Kutzneria chonburiensis: one gene and its partner. The protein of the gene in region 1 interacts with the protein of each later gene in a pairwise test. Links are inferred from orthologs where the notes say so. Each region holds a gene or a part of one and is shown on either strand. Other genes may lie near its edges.

The links. Proteins that work in one complex are often made in the same cells at the same time.
Region 2: the proteins of thrS (region 1) and rplA interact in binary tests that used the Escherichia coli proteins (3 or more experiments, as listed by UniProt). The link is inferred for Kutzneria chonburiensis from one-to-one orthologs.

The regions. Positions count from the first base shown.
Region 1 is NZ_CP097263.1:205,776-213,928, reverse strand. The notes cover bases 2,362-5,335. They hold thrS (threonine--tRNA ligase), read right to left. Parts: upstream 4,871-5,335; coding sequence 2,852-4,870; downstream 2,362-2,851. Other genes in these bases: M3Q35_RS01070 (phosphatase PAP2 family protein), read right to left, coding at 4,940-5,335; M3Q35_RS01080 (HIT family protein), read right to left, coding at 2,362-2,855. In the rest of the region: M3Q35_RS01100 (phosphatidylinositol mannoside acyltransferase), read right to left, coding at 1-350; pgsA (phosphatidylinositol phosphate synthase), read right to left, coding at 404-1,015; M3Q35_RS01090 (MarR family winged helix-turn-helix transcriptional regulator), read right to left, coding at 1,107-1,589; M3Q35_RS01085 (YceI family protein), read left to right, coding at 1,688-2,227; more of M3Q35_RS01080, read right to left, coding at 2,322-2,361; more of M3Q35_RS01070, read right to left, coding at 5,336-5,698; M3Q35_RS01065 (hypothetical protein), read left to right, coding at 5,849-6,364; M3Q35_RS01060 (Gfo/Idh/MocA family protein), read left to right, coding at 6,402-7,385; M3Q35_RS01055 (S1C family serine protease), read left to right, coding at 7,458-8,153. UniProt on the Escherichia coli protein: Catalyzes the attachment of threonine to tRNA(Thr) in a two-step reaction: L-threonine is first activated by ATP to form Thr-AMP and then transferred to the acceptor end of tRNA(Thr). The rate-limiting step is amino acid activation in the presence of tRNA.
Region 2 is NZ_CP097263.1:6,749,759-6,755,223, reverse strand. Bases 2,590-5,465 are described here. They hold rplA (50S ribosomal protein L1), read left to right. Parts: upstream 2,590-3,605; coding sequence 3,606-4,325; downstream 4,326-5,465. Other genes in these bases: rplJ (50S ribosomal protein L10), read left to right, coding at 5,198-5,465; M3Q35_RS30835 (hypothetical protein), read right to left, coding at 4,378-4,926; rplK (50S ribosomal protein L11), read left to right, coding at 3,099-3,533; nusG (transcription termination/antitermination protein NusG), read left to right, coding at 2,590-3,013. Also shown: M3Q35_RS30870 (MaoC family dehydratase), read left to right, coding at 1-110; M3Q35_RS30865 (pyridoxal phosphate-dependent aminotransferase), read right to left, coding at 165-1,406; preprotein translocase subunit SecE, read left to right, coding at 1,681-2,118; more of nusG, read left to right, coding at 2,195-2,589. UniProt on the Escherichia coli protein: One of the primary rRNA binding proteins, it binds very close to the 3'-end of the 23S rRNA. Forms part of the L1 stalk. It is often not seen in high-resolution crystal structures, but can be seen in cryo_EM and 3D reconstruction models.

The sequences.
Region 1 (8,153 bases):
TGACCGAGCAGCCACACGCCGGCCAGGTCCCAACTGCCGCAGTGCGGCAACGCCAGGATCACGCCGTTGCCCTCGGCGCACGCGGCGTGCAGGTTCTCCTGGCCGGTGGCGGTGCGCTCGACCGCCTCGTGCACGGCGGCGACGTCGCCGCGCCGCAGCCGGAACGTCTCGCACCAGTAGCGGGCGTACGAACGCATGCCCCGCGCAACGAGCTCGTCCAGTTCGGCGGCCCCGGCGCGGGGAACCACCCGGGCCAGGTTCCGGCGTAACTGCGCGACCCCGGGCCCGTTGCGCCGGGTCGCGAGGTCGGCGCCCCACTGGAAGACGCCGGCGGCGACCTGCTCGGGCATGATCCGCGCGAACGCCCAACCGGCTCGGTAGGCGGCGGTGATCAGCAGACCCTTCACCCGGTCTGCTCCTTGGCCGATCGGTGGACGGCGACGATGCGCTGCCCGACGGTGATGACGGCCAGCAGGGCCAACACCCACAGCGCGATATCCAGCGCGTACGGCACGCCGAGGCCGGCGAGCCCGGTGCCGACCAGGGCCAGGATCATGCGCTCGGCCCGTTCGACCAGGCCGCCGTCAGCCGTCAGGCCGGTGGCCTCGGCCCGCGCCTTGACGTACGAGATGACCTGGGCCCCGACCAGGGCGATCAACGCGGCGGCGCCGGCCGGACGGTCACCGGCCACGGCCAGGCACCACCACGCGATGGCCCCGAGCAGGGCGCCGTCGGCGATGCGGTCGCAGCTGGCGTCGAGCACCGCGCCGAACCGGGTGCCGGCCCCGCTGGCCCGCGCGACGGCCCCGTCGAGCAGGTCGAACAGCACGAAGAAGGTGATCACGAGCGTGCCGGCGAACAGCTCGCCGCGCGGCAGGAACCAGAGTGCGCCGAGCACGGTGCCGGCGGTGCCGATGATCGTGACGGCGTTGGGCGTGACACCGCGTCGCAGCAGCCACGTCCCGACCGGATCGGTGACGCGGGAGACCGAGGCGCGAGCGAAGATGTTCAGCATGGGGCGGCGGCGGCACCTACCTGCACGTCAGGACCTGGGAGGACCAGCCTAACCAGCGAGGGTGAGCGGTGTGCCAGCGACACCCCGCGTCTCATTCGTCACACGGGTTGGTGGGGCAGCCCTTGCTGGCCTGGGTGGTGATGGCCTCGCAGATCAGGCCGAGCTGCCACACCTGCTCCTCGCTCAGCCCGTCGAACAGCACGCTGCGCACCTCGCCGACGTGCCCGGGTGCGGCGGCGGCAACCGCAGCCAGGCCGTCGTCGGTGAGCACGGCGAACGCGCCGCGCTTGTCGGTGGCGCAGGACTGCCGCAGCACCCAGCCGTTCTCCTCCAGGCGGGCGATCGCGTGCGACAGCCGGCTGCGGGAGGATTTGGTGAACTCGGCCAACTCGCTCATCCGCAGCTGACGATCGGGGGACTCGGAGAGTGCGACGAGGATCTCGTAGTACGTGGTCGGCATGCCGGAGTCACGCTGCAGCTGGCGGTCCAGACGCTCGTTGACCAGCTTGGTCGCGGCGGTGTACGCCCGCCACACCTGCTGCTCGGAATCGGACAACCACCGCGGCTCGCTCATGAGTCACATCATACCTGTTGTTGAACGCTCAATCTCAGTGCTAGGGTTCAGTTGAGAGTTCAACCAAGGCTCTGAACCTGCTCATGGAGGACCGAAAGATGACTGCCGCAACCCAGATCCCCGGATATGTCGCCGGCACCTGGACCATCGACCCGGTGCACTCCGAGGTCGCGTTCATCGTCCGCCACCTCGGCGTGTCCAAGGTTCGCGGTCGTTTCAACACCATCAGCGGCACGATCGTCACCGGCGAGGACCCGACCAAGTCGTCGGTCACCGCCCAGATCGTGGCCGACAGCGTGGACACCAAGAACGAGCAGCGCGACGGTCACGTCCGCTCGGCCGACTTCCTGCACGTCGAGGAGCACGAGCACCTGACCTTCACGTCGACCGCGGTGCGCATCGACGGCGAGGACATCGAGATCGACGGCGACCTGACGCTGCACGGCGTGACCAAGTCCGTCACCCTGACCGGCGAGCTCGGCGGCTTCGGCGACGGCCCGAACAGCAAGGTCCTGGGCGTGTCGGCCAGCACCGAGATCAAGCGCTCGGACTTCGGCGTCGGCGGCGGCATCCCGTCGGCCGTGGTCAGCGACAAGATCAAGATCGAGCTGGACGTCGAGGCCGGCCTGCAGGCCTGACCTCCCCACACCCCCGCGAGTCCCGCTCAGCGTCACACCGAATGTTTGAATCCGATTCACACATTCGGTGTGACGCTAGGCGGGACTCGCGGGGTTAGCGGGGCCAGGCCTTGGACAGCAGGTCCCAGGTCTCGCCCAGCAGCTGGGGGATGGTGCGGGTCTGGCCGATGACCGGCATGAAGTTGGCGTCGCCGCCCCAGCGCGGCACCACGTGCTGGTGCAGGTGGGCGGCGATGCCGGCGCCGGCGATCGCGCCCTGGTTCATGCCGATGTTGAAGCCGTGCGGGGCCGACACGCTCCGCACCACGCGCATCGCGGTCTGGGTGTACTCCCCCAGCTCCACGGTCTCGGCCGCGTTCAGGTCGGTGTAGTCGGCGACATGCCGGTACGGCACGACCATCAGGTGCCCGGCGTTGTACGGGTACAGGTTCAGCACGGCGTACACCAGCTGCCCGCGGGCCAGGATCAGCGCCTGCTCGTCGGGCAGGTTGACGATGGCGCAGAACGGGCAGCCCGCCGGCTCGTCGCCCTCGGGCTTGTTCTCGCCCCGGATGTAGGCCATCCGGTGCGGGGTCCACAGCCGCTGCAACGCGTCCGGGACCCCCACGCCCTCCTGCGGCACCGTCACGCGGTGGCCACCGTGAAGGACTCGGCACTGGGCGAGGCGTTCTCGCGACGCTGCACCCAGTTCACCACCGCGTCCACGGCCTGCTCCACCGGCACGCCGTTGACCTGGCTGCCGTCACGGAAGCGGAACGACACCGCGCCGGCCTCCACGTCCTTCTGGCCGGCGACCAGCATGAACGGCACCTTCTGCATGGTGTGGTTGCGGATCTTCTTCTGCATCCGGTCGTCGGAGGCGTCCACCTCGACCCGCATGCCCTTGGCCCGCAGCGCCTTGGTCACCTGGAGCAGGTGGTCCACGTGCTCGTCGGCGATCGGGATGCCGACCACCTGTACCGGGGCCAGCCAGGCCGGGAACGCACCGGCGTAGTGCTCGGTGAGCACGCCGAAGAACCGCTCGATGGAGCCGAACAGCGCGCGGTGGATCATGACCGGCCGCTGCCGGCTGCCGTCGCTGGACGTGTACTCCAGCTCGAACCGCTCCGGCAGGTTGAAGTCCAGCTGGATGGTCGACATCTGCCAGGTGCGGCCCAGCGCGTCCTTGGCCTGCACGGAGATCTTGGGGCCGTAGAAGGCGGCGCCGCCCGGGTCCGGCACCAGCTCGAGGCCGGAGTCCTCGGCCGCCTCGCGCAGCGCCGCGGTGGCCTGCTCCCACACCTCGTCCGAGCCGACGTACTTCTCGTCGTTGCGGGTCGACAGCTCGAGGTAGAAGTCGTCGAGGCCGTAGTCGCGCAGCAGCCCGAGCACGAAGCCGAGCAGCGACTTGAGCTCCTCCTGCACCTGCTCCGGGGTGCAGAAGATGTGCGCGTCGTCCTGCGTCATGCCGCGCACGCGGGTCAGGCCGTGGATCACGCCGGACTTCTCGTACCGGTAGACCGTGCCGAACTCGAACATGCGCAGCGGCAGCTCGCGGTAGGAGCGCCCGCGCGACCGGAAGATCAGGTCGTGGAACGGGCAGTTCATCGGCTTGAGGTAGTAGTCCTGGCCGGGCTTGCGCAGGGAGCCGTCCTCGTTGTGCTCGGCGTCCAGGTGCATCGCCGGGTACATGCCGTCGCGGTACCAGTCGAGGTGGCCGGAGGTCTCGAACAGCGCGCCCTTGGTGATGTGCGGCGAGTAGACGAACTCGTAGCCCTCTTCCTCGTGCCGGCGGCGCGAGTAGTCCTCCATGGCCCGGCGCACGATGCCGCCGCGGGGGTGGAACACGGCCAGGCCGGAGCCGATCTCGTCGGGGAAGCTGAACAGGTCGAGCTCGGTGCCGAGGCGGCGGTGGTCGCGGCGCTCGGCCTCGGCCAGCAGCTCCATATGCTTGTCCAGCGCCTCCTGCGACTCCCACGCGGTGCCGTACACCCGCTGGAGCTGCGGGTTCTTCTCGCTGCCGCGCCAGTAGGCGGCGGCCGAGCGGGTCAGCTTGAACGCCGGGATGTGCTTGGTCGTCGGCACGTGCGGGCCGCGGCACAGGTCGCCCCACACCCGGTCGCCGGAGCGCGGGTCGAGGTTGTCGTAGATGGTCAGCTCACCGGCGCCGACCTCCATCACCTCGGACGTGTCGACGTCGGACTTGATGTCGACCAGTTCCAGCTTGAACGGCTCGGCCTTGAGCTCGTCCTTCGCCGCGTCGACGGACTCGACCACGCGGCGGGAGAACCGCTGCGAGCCCTTGATGATCTGCTTCATCCGCTTCTCGAGGTCGGCCAGATCCTCGGGGGTGAACGGCTTGTCCACCTGGAAGTCGTAGTAGAAGCCGTCCTTGATCGGCGGGCCGATGCCCAGCTTGGCCTCGGGGAAGGCCTGCTGGACGGCCTGCGCCAGCACGTGCGCGGTGGAGTGCCGGATCACGCTGCGGCCGTCGTCGGTGTCGGCGGCGACGGCCTCCACCTCGACGTCGGCCTCCGGGGCCCAGGACAGGTCGCGCAGCTTGCCGTCGGCGTCGCGCACCACGACGATCGCGTCGGAACCCTTGCCCGGCAGACCCGCCTCGCGGACCGCCGTGCCCGCAGTCGTCCCGGCCGGCACCGTCACACGGGGTGCTGCTCCTGGGCCTGAGGGACGCGGCTGCGACACAGTAACTCCTTCATCCGGGACACGGCTTCACACTGGATACGGCCTTGTCGGCTCCCCATCGTATCCAGCGGACACCTCGGCGTTCGCCGTAGCCCTCGGCTGGGCACACAGCGGCAGCGCGACGGCCGCGACCACGCCGGCGGTGATCGCTCCCGTGGCGACGATCACCAGGTCGGTGCGGGTGGTCAGGGCGGCTACCACATATCCGGCGACGACGGCGGTGGCCGGCGCGGCGGCGGCCATCAGGGTCGCCCACCACACCGGTTCGACGTCCGAGACGGCCACCGCGAAGGCCCCGCACAGCGACAACGCCCCGATCGTGTCACTGAGCCGGTGCCAGCCCAGCTCCGTGGTCGTGGCAGCGACATAGGCCGTCAGCACCGCGCCGAGGATCAGGGCGAACGGCCGCAGGTCCAGCGGCAGCACCAGGAGCAGGGCCAGCACGATCGCGGCACAGGCCGTGACGTGGCCGCCGGGGAAGCTGTTGGCGATGGGGCCCGGGCGGTACAGCAGCGACACCTTCAGCAGCTGCGCGGACGCGATCGCGCCGGCCATCAGCACGGCCGCGGCACCGGTCTGCCGCCAGCGGCGCTGCGAGGCCCCGATCGCCAGCACGAGAATGATGCCCACGCCGATCAGCTGCGGGCTGATCGCCGCGATCGGGCCGCCGTTGCTCGGGGCCGGCAGCGTGGCGTCCTCCAGCGCGCGTCCGCTCGGGGACACCACGAAAACCACGTAGGCGAGCACCAACCCGAACACGCACCCCACCACGGACAGCAGCCTCATGAGATCGACACTGCCCGTGTCCTGTGTGTGAACTGTGCGTGCGGTGTCATGGTTTCGCTACGACTTCGACAGGTTCCGCTCAGCGCAGGCACAGCCCGCTCGCACAGTCTGGTGGAGAGCAGTTTCGAGTGGACCCCAGGAGCAGGCCAGATGTCCGAGCCGAAGAACCCAGACGAGCAGCCGACCGAGCAGCACCAGCGGCCCGTGGCCGGCCCCGACGCGCAGCAGCAGCCGACCGCGGCCGAGCCCGCGGCCGAACACCAGCCCGCGCCCGCAGCCGAGGCGCCGGCGGCACCGACGCCGCCGCAGGCCCAGCCCGAGCCGGTGGCGGCCGAGGAGCCGCAGACCCAGGCGTTCGCGGCCGAGTCGCCGTCCTACGCGCCGCCCCCGCCCGGCCAGCCGCAGCCGCAGGTGATCTACGTGCAGCGGCCGCCCGGCAAGTTCGCCAACTTCGCCCGGCACCGGGTGACGCAGGTGGTGGCCGCGCTGGTGGTCGGCCTGATCGTGGGCGGCGGCATCGGCGGCCTCATCGGCTCCCACCACGGCGGGGGCTACGGACCGGGCGTGCACCGGCCGTTCAACGGCCAGTACAACGGCCCGCAGGGCGGCTTCGGCCCGCGCGGCAACCACGGCCCGGGCCCGCAGAACGGCACCCAGCAGGGCTAGTTACACCTGTTTACCAACCATGGGGCATCATCGCCCCATGAGCACGAACAAAGTCCGCATCGGGGTGCTCGGCGCGGCGCGTATCGCGCCGACCGCCCTGATCGCGCCGGCCCGGGACAACGCCGAGGCCGAGGTGGTCGCGGTGGCGGCGCGGGACCGTGGCCGCGCCGCCGAGTACGCGGCCAAGCACGGCATCGCCACCGTGCACGGCAGCTACGAGGAGCTGCTGGCCGACCCCGGCATCGACGCCGTCTACAACCCGCTGCCCAACGCCCTGCACGCGCAGTGGACGCTGGCGGCGCTCGATGCCGGCAAGCACGTGCTGTGCGAGAAGCCGTTCACCAGCAACGCCGTCGAGGCCCAGACCGTGGCCGACGCCGCCGACAAGAGCGGTCTGGTGGTGATGGAGGCGTTCCACTACCGCTACCACCCGCTGGCCGCGCGCCTCGCCGAGATCATCGAGTCCGGCGAGATCGGCACGCTCAAGCATGTGCAGGCCGCGCTGTGCTTCCCGCTGCCCAAGTTCTCCGACATCCGCTACAACCGCGAGCTCGGCGGCGGCGCGATGATGGACGCCGGCTGCTACGCGCTGCACATGACCCGGCTGCTCGGCGGCGGTGAGCCGACGGTCGTCTCCGCTCAGGCCAAGCTGCACAAGCCGGACGTGGACCGCGCCATGAAAGCCACATTGGTGTTCCCAGGCGCACATACCGGCTCATTGGTGGCGTCGCTGTGGTCGTCCGACATCCTCAAGATCACCGCCTCGGCGCAGGGCGACAAGGGCCGCATCGACGTCTTCAACTTCGTCCAGCCGCAGGCCTATCACCGGCTGACCGTGCGCACGGCCACCGGCAAGCGCGTGGAGCGGCTGTCCAGGCGGCCGTCCTACAGCTATCAGCTGGACGCCTTCTGCGACGCGGTGCTGCGCGGCCGGCCGGTGCTCACGCCACCGTCCGATTCGGTCCGGAACATGACCGTGATCGACGAGATCTATCGCAAGGCCGGCCTATCCCCCAGATAACGCCAGGAAACTCTTGGGGAGCACACGCCTTCGCCTCAGGTTCCTCATATGTGCGGGCCCCACAGTTGAGCCATGACCGAGACGCCCCGCACCCCTGAGCCCGCCACCGCCGTCTTCACCGACGACACGCCGACGCCGCCGACCGGCTTCCCGAACCCGCTGTTCGTGCCGCCCCAACCACAGCCGCCACGCAAGTCCCGCAAGGGAACGGCGATCCTGGTCGGCGCGGCGGTGATGGCGGCGGTGGTCGGCGGCGGCACCGGCGCGTGGATCACCAGCTCCGCCGCGGCACCGTCCACTGTGGTCAGTACGGCCGGCGGCACCACCTCCGGCACGCCGGCGGCCAACAACACCGCGACCGGCTCGATCAGCTCGGTGGCCGCGGCCGGACTGCCGGTGGTGGTGCAGATCGCCAACCAGAACGACATCGGCTCCGGCGTGGTGATCAGCTCCGACGGGCTGATCCTGACCAACAACCACGTGGTGTCCAGCGGCGGCTCGTTCACCGTCACGTTCAACGACGGCAGCAAGCACCCGGCGACCGTGGTCGGCACCGACCCGTCGACCGACCTGGCGGTGCTCAAGGTGCAGGGCGTCAGCGGGCTGAAGGCGGCCACGTTCGCGGACTCCTCGCAGGTCAAGGTGGGTGACCAGGTGGTGGCCATCGGCTCGCCCGAGGGCCTTCAGGGCACCGTCACGTCCGGTGTGGTCAGCGCGCTCAACCGGAACATCAGCGCCGGCGAGGGCAACCAGAGCCCGTACGCGCAG
Region 2 (5,465 bases), 6.5 Mb from region 1 along the record:
GCAAGGTCACCGAGGTCAGCGAGGACGGCACCGCCAAGGTGGCGATCATCGTCACCTTCGACGGCCAGACCGTGCTCGGCCGGCCGACCGCCGTCGTCCGGCTCGGCTAGCCCGATGGAGTGATCTTGGACGGGGGCCGGCCCGATGGGCCGGCCCCCGTGCCGCTACTTGGCCTCGCGGAGCAGGTCGCCCATCCGGTTCACGCCGGTGACCAGGTCCTCGTCGCCCAGCGCGTAGGACAGCCGGAAGTAGCCGGGGGTGCCGAAGGCCTCACCCGGCACCACGGCCACCTCGGCCTGCTCGAGCACCAGGGCGGCCAGTTCGACGCTGGTCTGCGGGCGCTGGCCGCGGATCTCCTTGCCCAGCAGGCCCTTCACCGACGGGTACGCGTAGAACGCGCCCTGCGGCGTCGGGCACTGCACGCCAGGGATGGCCGACAGCAGCTCGACCATGGTCTTGCGGCGCCGGTCGAACGCGGTGCGCATGGCGTACACGGCGTCCAGCGGGCCGGAGACGGCGGCCAGCGCGGCCCGCTGCGACACGTTGGCCACGTTCGAGCTCAGGTGCGACTGCAGGTTGGCGGCGGCCTTGGTCACATCGGCCGGCGAGATCATCCAGCCCACCCGCCAGCCGGTCATCGCGTACGTCTTGGCCACGCCGTTGAGCACGACGGTGGTGTCGGCCAGCTCGGGCACCAGCACCGGCAGCGAGTGCGCCTGCGCGCCGTCGTAGACCAGGTGCTCGTAGATCTCGTCGGTGACCACCCAGATGCCGTGCTCGAGCGCCCAGCGGCCGATCGCCTCGGTCTGCTCGCGGTCGTAGACGGCGCCGGTCGGGTTGGACGGCGACACGAACAGCAGCACCTTGGTGCGGGGCGTGCGGGCCGCCTCCAGCTGCTCCACGGAGACCAGGTAGCCGGTCGACTCGTCCGCGGTGACCTGCACCGGGACGCCGCCGGCGAGCGTGATCGCCTCGGGGTAGGTGGTCCAGTACGGCGCCGGCATGATGACCTCGTCGCCGGGGTCGAGCAGCGTCGCGAACGCCTGGTACACGGCCTGCTTGCCGCCGTTGGTGATCAGCACCTGGCTCGGCTGCACCTGGTAGCCGGAGTCACGGGCGGTCTTGGCCGCCACCGCCTCGCGCAGCTCGGGCAGGCCGGCCGCGGGCGTGTAGCGGTGGTTGCGGGGGTCGCTCGCCGCGGCGACCGCGGCCTCGACGATGGCCTCCGGCGTCGGGAAATCGGGCTCACCGGCGCCGAATCCGATCACCGGGCGGCCCGCCGCCTTGAGCGCCTTGGCCTTGGCGTCCACCGCGAGGGTGGCGGACTCGGCGATGCCGCCGATGCGGGCGGAGACGCGGCGGCGTGCCGCGGGGCTGTCAACAGGGGGAGCTTCGGGGGCTGCCATGGCCTTCATGGTGGCAGACGCCACCCACCGAATTTGCGTCCGGGGGCCCGAACACCGCTGTTGACCAGTGCGGTTGCAGTGACCACCCATTCGTGCCGTAGACTCTGGCGAGCCGGGACGTGATGAGGCCTGTTCCCAGGGAGTACCTGGGACGGCTGAAGACGGCCTCAAAGGGGTGTAGCTCAACTGGCAGAGCAGCGGTCTCCAAAACCGCAGGTTGCAGGTTCAAGTCCTGTCGCCCCTGCATCGATGCTTTTGGTGAGCGGAGGATGGCGTGAGCGAGGACCGCGAGCAGGAGCCGACGGAGAAGCGCGAGAGCGTCGCCCGTCCGGTCACCGCCGCAGCGCGACGCGAGCGCCGCGCCTCCGCCCGCCAGGTCGCGCCGGAGAGCGGTAGCGACCAGACTGAGTCGGCCAAGGCCGACTCGGCCAAGGTTGTCAGCAGCAACGGCAGGACAACGCAGTCCAAGCGCGAGCAGGGCGTGGAGACGGCGGCGCGTGACCGCAAGGCCAAGCGCCCCAACGTCTTCAAGCGCCTGGCCCGCTTCCTCCGCGAGGTCGTCGCCGAATTGCGCAAGGTCATCTGGCCGACGCGCAAGAACCTGCTGACGTACACGATCGTCGTGCTGGTGTTCGTGGCCGTGATGGTGGCGTTGGTCTTCGGTCTGGACTACGCCTTCTTCCAGGGCGTGGCCTTCCTGTTCGGCAAGTAGCCGAGCGGGTGCGGGGCCACCGGTCGCCGGCATGAGCGACCGGACACTGACGCACGAGAGGAAGCGAGACCCAGCTGTGACCTCCGAGAACGGCGCCGCCGCCGGCCAGGAGCTGTCCGACATCGACGAGCAGGACCTCCACGCCGTGCAGGTCGAGGACGCCGCCGTCGAGTCCGACCTGGACGTGGCCGAGGACACTGAGGTCGAGCAGGTCGAGTCCGCCGAAGACGACGACGAGCAGTCCGACGTCGCGGTGGACGAGGACGCCCCCGTCGACGAGAACCTGGACCCCGCCGAGGAGATGCGGGCCGCGCTGCGGCACGCCCCCGGCGACTGGTACGTCGTGCACTCGTACGCCGGTTACGAGAACAAGGTCAAGACCAACCTCGAGACGCGTATCCAGACCCTGGACATGGAGGACTTCATCTTCCAGGTCGAGGTGCCGACCGAGGAAGTCACCGAGATCAAGAACGGCCAGCGCAAGCAGGTGCAGCGCAAGGTGCTGCCCGGCTACATCCTGGTCCGGATGGAACTGAACGACGCGTCCTGGAGTGCCGTGCGCAACACCCCCGGTGTGACCGGGTTCGTCGGCGCCACCTCCAAGCCGTCCCCGCTCACCCTGGACGACGTGCTCAAGTTCCTGCTCCCGCAGGTCGAGCAGGACACGGCCAAGCAGGAGGGTGGCAAGAAGTCCGCCACCGCCGCGGCCAAGCCCACCGTCGAGGTCGACTTCGAGGTCGGCGAGTCCGTCACCGTCATGGACGGCCCCTTCGCCACGCTGCCCGCTACCATCAGTGAGGTCAACGCGGACGGCCAGAAGCTGAAGGTGCTCGTGTCGATCTTCGGTCGCGAGACGCCGGTCGAGCTGTCGTTCACCCAGGTCTCCAAGATCTGACCGGTTCCCGACAGGGAGCCGAGCAGCCACGCGGGTGGCGGGCAGGGCCCCCGCGCGGAACCACACGAATAACAGGACACAAGAAATGCCACCCAAGAAGAAGAAGCTCGCAGCGATCATCAAGCTGCAGATCAAGGCCGGTCTCGCCAACCCGGCGCCGCCCGTCGGCCCGGCTCTCGGCCAGCACGGCGTCAACATCATGGAGTTCTGCAAGGCCTACAACGCCGCGACCGAGTCGCAGCGTGGCACCGTCGTGCCGGTCGAGATCTCCGTGTATGAAGACCGCTCGTTCGACTTCAAGCTCAAGACCCCGCCGGCCGCGAAGCTGCTGCTCAAGGCCGCCGGTGTGGAGAAGGGCAGCGGCGAGCCGCACAAGACCAAGGTCGCCAAGGTCAGCATGGCTCAGGTGCGCGAGATCGCCCAGACCAAGATGACCGACCTCAACGCCGACGACATCGACCAGGCGGCGAAGATCATCGCCGGCACCGCCCGCTCCATGGGCATCACGGTCGAAGGCTGACCCTCCAACTTTTAGACAGCGTGGGAGAGCTGGGCGCAGCTCGTCACCACTACTGATCCACGAAGGACAGGAATCATGCAGCGCAGCAAGGCATACCGCCAGGCCGCCGAGCTGGTGGACCGGGAGCGGCTGTACTCGCCGCTCGAGGCCGCCAACCTGGCGAAGGAGACCTCCAAGGTCAAGCTGGACGCCACCGTCGAGGTCGCGATCCGTCTCGGTGTCGACCCCCGCAAGGCCGACCAGATGGTTCGTGGCACCGTCAACCTGCCCCACGGCACCGGCAAGACCGCGCGGGTGATCGTGTTCGCGACCGGCGACAAGGCCGCCGAGGCCGAGGCCGCCGGCGCGGACGCCGTCGGCAGCGACGACCTGATCGAGCGCATCCAGGGTGGCTGGCTCGATTTCGACGCCGCGATCGCCACGCCCGACCAGATGGCCAAGGTCGGTCGCATCGCCCGCATCCTCGGCCCCCGTGGCCTGATGCCGAACCCCAAGACTGGCACCGTGACCCCGGCGGTCGCCAAGGCGATCACCGAGATCAAGGGCGGCAAGATCAACTTCCGGGTGGACAAGCAGGCCAACCTGCACCTGGTGATCGGCAAGGCCTCGTTCGACACCGACAAGCTGGTGGAGAACTACGCGGCCGCGCTGGACGAGGTGCTGCGGGCCAAGCCGTCCGCCGCCAAGGGCCGGTACCTGAAGAAGGTCACCTTCTCCACCACCATGGGCCCCGGCATCCCGGTCGACCCGAACCGCACCCGCAACATGCTGACCGACGAGGCCAGCGCCTGAGTGCGTCGTAGCTGAACACAGGGGCCGCATCCCGCAAGGGATGCGGCCCCTGTCAGTTTGCCGTGGCGCAGGGGCTTGGGTCCTTTTGGTGCCCGGAGATGTACCAGCCGTTCTGTGCCCTGGTGAGCAGGAATGTGCCGAGTCGTTCACCGCCCTGCACGTCGAGCGCGCAGGAGCTGATGGTGGCTGAGTCCTCGCCGTGCATCTGGATTGCGGAGGCGGGCACCGTGGTTTTCTTGTAGGCGGACGGGTTGGTGACCGTCGCAGCGGCCAGCGCCACGGCCTGCTGACAGGTAGGAGCGCCCAGATCGGCTGCGAACTGGTTACCCCCTTGCGGGGTGAATACGGAGTCGCAAACGCGGTCGGCCGTCGCCGGTGGCGCGATGAGCTTGTAGACGTCGTTCACCGCCAGGTCCGGAAGCTGGTACGTCGTGGTCGGCGTGCCCGCGCCCGCCGCACCACCAGAGTTGCTTCCGCCAGGCCCTGAGCCGGTGTCGGCGGGGGCGAAGATGTTGGACAGGTAGTACTGACCGCCGCCGAGCACCGCCAGGATCACGATGCCGGCCGGGAGGTACGCGCGCCGCCGCCGCTCCTTCGCCACCGGTCAAGGCTAGCGTTTTGGAGATAGCGGCATCGGGTTGCTACCCTTCAGCTAGTTCCACCGAAGACCGCTGGTGTCCGGCTTGCCCGGACGAAGGTCCCGCGAGAGCGGGCGGCCCGCGCAGGAGGACGAGGCTGCATCACGTACGGCCCCTGGGCCGTGCCCATGATCTCTGTACGCCCCGTGCCGCTCTGCGCCGGGGCGTTTGTTCTTGTCTGGACCTCCTCCGGCGGTCGCGGGTTCCCCGCTACCAAGCAGAGAGGAGGCGACCATGGCGAAGCCAGGCAAGGTCACCGCCGTTGCTGAGATCTCGGAGAAGTTCCGGGCCAGCTCGGCCGCGGTTGTCACCGAGTACCGCGGGCTGTCCATGGCGCAGCTCACCGTGCTGCGGCGCGCTCTCGGCAAGGGCACCACGTACACCGTCGCGAAGAACACCCTGGTCAAGCGTGCTGCTGAGGACGCTGGCGTCGAGGGTCTGGAGAGCCTGCTCGTCGGCCCGACGGCCATCGCCTTCATCGAGGGCGAGCCGGTCGACGCGG